Regions from separate parts of the Staphylococcus capitis subsp. capitis genome, predicted to be linked through region 1. Evidence: a T-box and tRNA genes for the amino acid it is inferred to sense, from the RefSeq annotation. Region 1 holds a T-box; the other holds one or more tRNA genes.
What was found. A T-box is a leader RNA that pairs with one kind of tRNA and senses whether it is charged. The one in region 1 lies ahead of serS (serine--tRNA ligase), so its partner is inferred to be a tRNA-Ser.
Positions count from the first base shown of each region.

Region 2: it has a tRNA-Ser gene. The T-box ahead of serS (serine--tRNA ligase) is inferred to sense a tRNA for this amino acid. The anticodon was not compared.

Region 1 is NZ_CP145263.1:9,913-14,572, forward strand. It holds gene V6C74_RS00170 (NAD(P)H-hydrate dehydratase) at 1-260, opposite strand, end outside; gene hutH (histidine ammonia-lyase) at 676-2,181, shown strand; T-box leader at 2,256-2,471, shown strand; gene serS (serine--tRNA ligase) at 2,556-3,842, shown strand; partial or broken gene V6C74_RS00185 (AzlC family ABC transporter permease) at 4,180-4,660, shown strand, end outside.
Region 2 is NZ_CP145263.1:2,315,539-2,320,198, reverse strand. It holds partial or broken gene gltB (glutamate synthase large subunit) at 1-490, shown strand, start outside; gene V6C74_RS11580 (glutamate synthase subunit beta) at 508-1,971, shown strand; tRNA gene V6C74_RS11575 (tRNA-Ser) at 2,033-2,125, shown strand; RNA gene ffs (signal recognition particle sRNA large type) at 2,400-2,669, shown strand; gene V6C74_RS11565 (GNAT family N-acetyltransferase) at 3,037-3,567, shown strand; gene dnaX (DNA polymerase III subunit gamma/tau) at 3,636-4,660, shown strand, end outside.

The DNA.
Region 1 (4,660 bases):
TCGATCATTTTAGTTAGCATCTTTGTATCATTGATATCAATCACCATTGCTTCAGGGCAACGTGAATGTAATGCTGCATGATTATTAGGATGTGTTGCGACTGTAATTAATCCACTACCACTATAAACGCATGCGCGCGCAGCAAGCATAATTGCGCCACCCATATTGGCAGAACCACCAATTAATAAAATCTTACCATAATCGCCTTTATGCGTTTCATCTTTTCTTATAGGAATGTTAACTGTATCTAACGTTTCCATAATGACATAACCTCCGTTAAAAAACTCACTTCTCGTATATCGTACACAAGACATCCGACCGTCTTAAATTTCACTTTATAAATTGTTGTGTACATCCATTTTTTAGAAATTAAAGTCCTTTAAAATTGCCCAATCTCTTTTAAATACAATAGAAAATACTATACCTGTAATACTCTTTAGTCAATAGCTATTTTAGAAATTTAATAATGAATACCTCTATCCTCACAAAATATCAAAAATACCATTTCCATCTACCTTATTAAAATAATAAATAATAATATTCCTATTTCTTTAACCTGTTAAATTATTACATTGATAATGCATTATAAAAAGTGCAAAAAGTGTTGTTAATATAAAAATGAAAACGTATACTTTCCTGTAATGGGGTTAAAATTTAAACAAAGGGGTTGTTTATATGACATTAATTTTAGATGGAGAGGCTTTGACTATTAAGGAAATTAAGACGTTTTTAAGCCAAGACTTACAAATTGATATTTCAGAGGATGCCATTGAACGAGTGACGAAAAGTCGCCAAGTCGTTGAACGTATCATACAGAATAAAGAAACAATCTATGGTATCACAACTGGATTCGGTCTATTTAGTGATGTTTTAATCGATCCAGGTCAATATAACGAATTACAAGTCAATCTCATTCGTTCACATGCATGTGGTATCGGGAAACCATTTTCAGAAGAAGTGGCATTAGTCATGATGGTGTTGCGCTTAAATACATTATTGAAGGGGCATTCAGGTGCGACACTTGAGTTAGTTGAACAATTAAAATTCTTCATTAACGAACGTATTATTCCAGTGATTCCGCAACAAGGTTCATTAGGGGCATCAGGGGATTTAGCGCCTCTATCACATCTTGCACTTGCACTCATTGGTGAGGGTGACGTTTATTATAACAATGAACAAGTTGACAGTCGCTACGTCCTTAATGAGTTAGGTCGTGAACCGTTAAAACTACAAGCTAAGGAAGGCTTGGCACTTATCAATGGGACACAAGCAATGACAGCTCAAGGTGTGATTAATTTCATTGAAGCGGAGGATTTAGGTTATCAAGTGGAATGGATTGCTTCACTCACGCATCAAGCTTTAAACGGTATTACAGATGCGTATAATCATAACGTGCACAAAGTCCGGAATATTAAAGAACAAGTAGATGTGGCAGCACGCATGCTTAACTGGCTTGAAGATTCACAGCTTACGACACGCCAAGCTGAATTACGAGTGCAGGACGCTTATAGTTTACGTTGTATTCCTCAAATCCATGGTGCAAGTTTCCAAGTATTCAATTATGTAAGAGAAAAATTAGAATTTGAGATGAATGCAGCTAATGATAATCCTCTTATCTTCGATGAGGATGATGAAACATTAGTGATTTCAGGTGGTAACTTCCACGGTCAACCAGTCGCACTTGCATTAGACCATCTAAAATTAGGCGTGAGTGAATTAGCAAATGTTGCAGAGCGACGTCTAGAACGTTTGATTAATCCTCAATTAAATGGAGATTTACCTGCATTTTTAAGTCCTGAGCCAGGGTTACAAAGTGGCGCTATGATTATGCAATATGCTGCTGCAAGCCTTGGCTCTGAAAATAAAACCCTCGCACATCCAGCGAGTGTAGATTCAATTCCATCTTCAGCAAATCAAGAAGATCATGTATCAATGGGCACAATTGCTTCAAGACACGGTTACCAAATGATTGAGAATACACGTCGTGTGATTGCGATTGAATGTGTCATCGCATTGCAAGCTGTGGAATTAAAAGGCGTAGATAAATTATCTCCTAAAACACGTGAAAAATATGAAGAATATCGTAAAATTGTGCCTTCAATCAATCAAGATCGACAATTCCACAAAGATATCGAAGCGGTAGCACAGTATCTAAAAGATGATGCTTATCACAGAGCATAAATACGAGGTAGTTTACACACATTTACATTTACTTGAAAAGTTCAAAAGACTTTGCTATATTAAAAATAACTTAATAAAACATTGTTCGTAGGCTAAGTAGCATTAACCGGACGATTTCAGAGAACTTGTGGTTAGTGAGAACAAGTAATCGACTTTGATGTGAATCTACCTACTTTATGAGAGCAATCGGTAATAACCGTTATTTTAGTTAAGTGCAGTTTAGAATAAGTGATTCAACGTTTATTTTAAATTGTTAAATAGGGTGGCAACGCGTAGACCACGTCCCTTGTCTGGGATGTGGTCTTTTTTTTATGATTTTATACATACGTGCCCCCAATAAATCTATATTTTATTTGGGAAAGGATGAAGGTTACATGTTAGATATTCGTTTATTTAGAAATGAACCAGAAAAAGTTAAGAGCAAAATTGAATTAAGAGGAGACGATCCTAAGGTCGTTGACGAAGTTTTAGAATTAGATGAACAACGACGTCAATTAATCAGTAAAACTGAAGAAATGAAAGCAAGACGTAATAAAGTCAGTGAAGAAATCGCTCAGAAGAAACGTAATAAAGAAGATGCTGATGACGTTATTGCAGAAATGCGTAACTTAGGTGATGAAATTAAAGAAAACGATGCTAAATTAAATGAAGTTGATAATAAAGTAAGAGACATTTTAATCCGTATTCCAAATTTAATTAACGACGATGTACCTCAAGGGGATTCAGATGAAGAAAACGTTGAATTGAAAAAATGGGGTACACTACGTGAATTTGATTTCGAACCAAAAGCACATTGGGACTTAGTTGAAGAACTAAAAATGGCAGACTTCGAACGTGCTGCTAAAGTATCTGGTGCGCGTTTCGTTTACTTAACTAAAGATGGTGCATTATTAGAACGTGCATTAATGAACTACATGATTACGAAACATACAACTCAACATGGTTACACAGAAATGATGACACCTCAATTAGTGAATGCAGATACTATGTTTGGTACAGGTCAACTTCCTAAATTCGAAGAAGATTTATTTAAAGTTGAAAAAGAAGGCCTATACACAATTCCAACAGCAGAAGTACCTTTAACAAACTTCTACAGAGATGAAATCATTCAACCAGGAGTGTTACCTGAAAAATTCACTGGGCAAACGGCATGTTTCCGTAGTGAAGCGGGTTCAGCTGGTAGAGATACAAGAGGATTAATTCGTTTACACCAATTCGATAAAGTTGAAATGGTTCGTATCGAAAAACCTGAAGATTCTTGGGATGCTTTAGAAGATATGACTAAAAATGCTGAATCAATTTTAGAAGAATTAGGATTACCATATCGTCGAGTTATCTTATGTACAGGCGACATTGGCTTTAGCGCTAGTAAAACATATGACCTAGAGGTATGGTTACCAAGTTACAATGACTATAAAGAAATTAGTTCTTGCTCAAACTGTACTGATTTCCAAGCACGTCGTGCTAACATTCGCTTTAAACGTGATAACTCAGCTAAACCAGAATTAGCTCATACATTAAATGGTAGTGGTTTAGCCGTAGGTCGTACATTTGCAGCTATCGTTGAAAATTATCAAAATGAAGACGGTACAATCACAATTCCTGAAGCATTAGTTCCATTCATGGGTGGAAAAACTAAAATTTCTAAACCTACAAAATAATAACTTAAAAATAGGCTGAGTAATTACTACAATACAACGATGAATGACTCAATTAATTATTTGAACTGTCGACAAGATCTTAACGATTTTGTCGACAGTTTTTTTGTTGAATAGGGTAGGGGAAGAGAAATAATTCAACTTCAAATCTTCAAAAATGATAGGGATGTCTAAAAGAAGAAACAAAATTCTGAAATTTTATAAATGTTGTAATTACAATGATTTTACTATGAGGTTTGTCTTACGTCGCACAAACCGTTGTCTAAAAAATATTGAACAACTTTTCCAAATATAATAGACTTATTTTACTATTTTAGAAAGTGGAATGGAGGCTGATCAAATGACCCATCTTTCATTTAAGCAAGGGGTAAAAGAATGTATTCCTACTTTATTTGAATACGCAGGAGTAGGTTTATCATTTGGTATCGTAGCAGCCTCTCAAAACTTTAGTATCTTAGAAATTATTTTATTATGTCTCATTATTTACGCCGGTGCCGCACAATTTATTGTTTGCGCTTTAGCGATTACAGGTACTCCAATATCTGCTATCGTGCTGACCACACTTATCATTAACTCACGTATGTTTCTATTAAGTATGACTTTGGCACCTAATTATAAACAATATGGATTATGGAATAGGGTAGGTCTCGGTACATTATTAACCGATGAAACCTTCGGAGTTGCCATTACGCCATATATTAAAGGTGAAAAGATTAATGATCGTTGGCTTCATGGTCTTAATATCACAGCATATCTTTTTTGGACTATTTCGTGTGTGGCCGGCGCCCTTTTCGGCAAATATATTTCTAATCCTAATGCAC
Region 2 (4,660 bases), 140 kb from region 1:
GAGAACGTTTTTGTATTAGAAATAGTGGCGCTGATGTTGTGGTAGAAGGTATTGGAGACCACGGACTAGAGTACATGACTGGTGGACATGTCATTATTTTAGGAGATGTTGGTAAAAACTTTGGCCAAGGTATGAGTGGCGGCGTAAGTTATATCTTCCCATCAAGTATTGAAGAATTTAAAAAGGTCAATGCACTAGAAACTCTTGAATTTAGTGAGGTTCGCTATGATGAGGAAAAAGCATTAATTAAAGAGATGCTTGAAGCGCATTATAAACATACACGTAGTACGAAAGCACGACAAATTTTGAATCAATTTGAAAATGTAAGCCAATATGTAGTGAAAGTCATACCGAAAGATTACAAATTGATGATGCAAAAATTGATTTACAAAAACGACGAATAGAACAAGTAGATGAAGCGACACTCGCAGCATTTTATGATGATAGGAAAAGTATTGAAGAAGAATTACAACCAGCAGTAGTTTATTAAAAAAGTGGGGGATAATCATGGGCGAATTTAAAGGATTTATGAAATATAATAAACAGTCTTTATCAGAATTGTCTTTGGTAGATCGTCTTTCTGGTCATGATGCGTTTCAACAACGCTTTACTAAGGAAGATGCCTCCGTTCAAGGTGCACGCTGTATGGATTGTGGCACACCATTTTGTCAAACAGGACAGTTATATGGAAGAGAGACTATCGGCTGTCCTATTGGAAATTATATACCAGAGTGGAACGATTTAGTATATCATCAAGACTTTAAAACGGCTTATGAAAGATTGAGTGAGACAAATAATTTTCCGGAATTTACTGGACGTGTATGCCCCGCGCCATGTGAGAATTCTTGTGTCATGAAAATCAATAGAGAATCCGTTGCAATTAAAGGTATTGAGCGTACTATTATAGATGAAGCTTATGATAATGGTTGGGTTAAACCAAAGTATCCTGAAGAACTTAAAGAGCAAAAAGTTGCAATAGTAGGAAGTGGACCTGCAGGGCTTACAGCTGCTGAAGAACTCAACGTTAAAGGGTACCAAGTGACCGTGTTTGAAAAAGCACATGAACCAGGTGGCTTATTAATGTACGGTATCCCAAATATGAAATTAGATAAAGATGTAGTACGTCGTCGTATAGCGTTAATGAAAGAGGCAGGTATAGAGTTTAAAACAAGTGTTGAGATTGGTGTTGATATCAGTAAAGAAGAGCTTGAAGATGCATTTGATGCAATTGTTTTATGTACGGGTTCACAAAATGCGAGAGATTTACCTTTAGAAGGACGTATGGGCTTTGGTATTCATTTTGCAATGGATTACCTAACTGAACAAACACAATATCTCAATGGAGAAATTGATGAAGTTTCTATTACTGCTAAAGATAAAAACGTTATTATCATAGGTGCAGGTGATACAGGCGCCGACTGTGTAGCGACTGCATTGCGTGAAAACTGTAAATCAATCGTACAATTTAACAAGTATACTAAGCAGCCTGAAGAAATTACCTTTGAAAGTAATACATCTTGGCCTCTAGCCATGCCTGTATTTAAAATGGATTATGCGCATAAAGAATATGAAGCAAAATTTGGTAAAGAACCAAGAGCTTATGGGGTACAAACAATGCGCTATGATGTAGATGGTCTTGGTCGTGTGAGAGGATTGTACACTCAAGTGCTGCAAGAGACATCTGAAGGCATGGTAATGTCAGATGGTCCAGAACGTTTTTGGCCAGCTGATTTAGTCTTATTATCAATTGGTTTTATAGGAACAGAAACAACTATTCCTCATGCGTTTGGTATTAAAACTGAACGTAATAAAATAGTTGCTAATGACATTGACTTCCGAACTAATCATCCTAAATTTTTTGCAGCTGGAGATGCTCGTAGAGGTCAAAGTTTAGTCGTATGGGCAATCAAAGAAGGTCGTGCTGTAGCACGATCTGTTGATCAATATTTAAATAAAAAAATTCTAGTGTAGACACAAAATAATTATATTGACTTTTAATGAACGCTATTATATGATTGTTATTGTGTTCATTGGAGGAATACCCAAGTCCGGCTGAAGGGATCGGTCTTGAAAACCGACAGGGCCTTAACGGGCCGCGGGGGTTCGAATCCCTCTTCCTCCGCCATTAGAATTAAAATCCAAGACTAATAGATATAAAAGGCAAGTACTTATTTTAATGAGTATTTGCCTTTTTTATTTCGCTTTTACCCTCCTCTAACTGAATTGCTCATACATACAAATAGAATTTTTTTAAATTTATCGATTTTTATATATTAGCAATGTGCCTATCATTTCGAAATTTTGAGTTCATTAAAAGAGTAATCTAAACTTACACATAAGTTATTGATGAAATTTTTACGCTTGCAAAGGGATATGAAATTATAGTATTATAAATCTTACCGTGCTAGGTGGGGAGGTAGCGGTTCCCTGTACTCGAAATCCGCTTTATGCGAGACTTAATTCCTTTGTTGAGGGCGCATTTTTGTGAAGTCTGCCCGAAGCACGTAGTGTTTGAAGATTTCGGTCCTATGCAATATGAACCCATGAACCATGTCAGGTCCTGACGGAAGCAGCATTAAGTGGATCCTCATATGTGCCGTAGGGTAGCCGAGATTTAGCTGTCGACTTCGGTAACGTTTATGATATGCGTTCGATACAAAGGTGCACGGTATTATTATGAGATTTAAGCAAATATCACATAGATAAGAGGCTAGGACATATCAGATTGTCGTAGCCTTTTTTATTTTGGCAGTAGTTAACTGATTTGGAAATATGTTTGAACCAAGCTTCTCATACTTCTAAACAACTATGTCAGCAAGCCCCTACTAGTGATGAATTATAAAAAATTTTATATACAAACCAAGTTGGAGTGGGATAGTGAAATTAATTTTTTACAAATTTAAATTTCTATCCCACACTTCTTACATTAAATAGATTAATTTTCAATAATTTGTTAAGGTTATAACGAACTAAGCAAATAATATATAACGTGTATTGATATATCATTAAAAAGTTGATAGAAAAATTGGAGGATACATGCAAATATTTTTAAGTACTTTAACTGAAGTTGATTATGAACGATCACTTGATAGCATTGAACAAAATTATGATCAAGACCCAGAGATGAGTTGGAAAGAACGTTCCAGAGTTAAGAATCTCAGAAAATCCGAGAATTATAATTCTGAATTAGAAGTTATTGCTAAAAATGATACGAACGATGTCATTGGCCATGTCTTATTAGGAGAAATTTTATTAGTTTCTAATAATCATCAAACTACTGCACTAGCAGTTGGAGCTTTATCAGTACAACCAGATGTGCGTGAACAAGGACTAGGAAAAGCTTTAATGCAAGCAGTAGAAGAGCGTGCCAAAGCTGAAGGGTATCCAGCAATTTTTGTTCATTGCTATACTGAATTTTTCAATCACATAGGATACGTTGATGCGAAACAATACGATATTGTTATGGAAGAATTAGGTAACGATGACACCTTAAGTGTGAAATTTTTAACTTCAGACATAGCATCACTTCATGGTATGACTGTTATGTTACCTGAAGTATTTGATTAATTTTTTCATTGAAAAGAATTGTTACGAACATGATATAATGATGAGTAATTGTTAATGGAGGTGTTACAGTGGATTACCAAGCTTTGTATCGAATGTATAGACCGCAAAGTTTCGATGATGTTGTTGGACAAACACACGTCACGAAAACGTTACGTAATGCCATCTCTAAAGGTAAACAATCACATGCTTACATTTTCAGTGGACCCAGAGGAACTGGGAAGACAAGTATCGCAAAAGTGTTTGCCAAGGCGATTAATTGCCTTAATAGCGATGATGGAGAACCTTGTAATGAGTGTGCGATTTGTAAAGGTATTACTCAAGGTACAAATTCTGATGTGATTGAAATTGACGCGGCGAGTAATAACGGTGTGGATGAGATTAGAAATATAAGAGATAAAGTTAAATACGCACCAAGTGAATCCAAATATAAAGTATATATTATAGATGAGGTACATATGTTAACGACGGGGGCGTTCAACGCCTTACTTAAAACTTTGGAAGAGCCTCCTAGTCACGCGATATTTATTCTAGCGACTACAGAACCACATAAAATTCCTCCTACTATTATCTCTCGAGCACAACGTTTTGATTTTAAAGCGATTAGTATGGATCAAATTGTAGACCGCCTAAAGTTCGTAGCTGAATCACAGTCACTAGAGTATGACAATGCAGCATTAGAATTTATTGCTAAAACTTCAGAAGGTGGTATGCGTGATGCTTTAAGTATCATGGATCAAGCGATTGCTTTTGGGGACGAGCGTTTGACACTACAAGATGCGTTAAACGTGACTGGTAGCGTTGATGAAGCGGCATTAAATGATTTGTTCAAAGATGTTGTTGAGGGGAATGTTAAAGAAGCTTTTGGTAGATATCATCACTTTATTTCAGAAGGAAAAGAAGTGAATCGACTTATTAACGACATGATTTACTTCGTTAGAGATACGATAATGATAAAAACATCAAATGAATCAAATGAATCAATTGAATATGATGCTTTAGTTAGTTTTGAATTAGACACACTATATCGTATGATTGATATCATTAATGATACACTTGTTTCAATTCGTTTTAGCGTTAACCAAAACGTTCATTT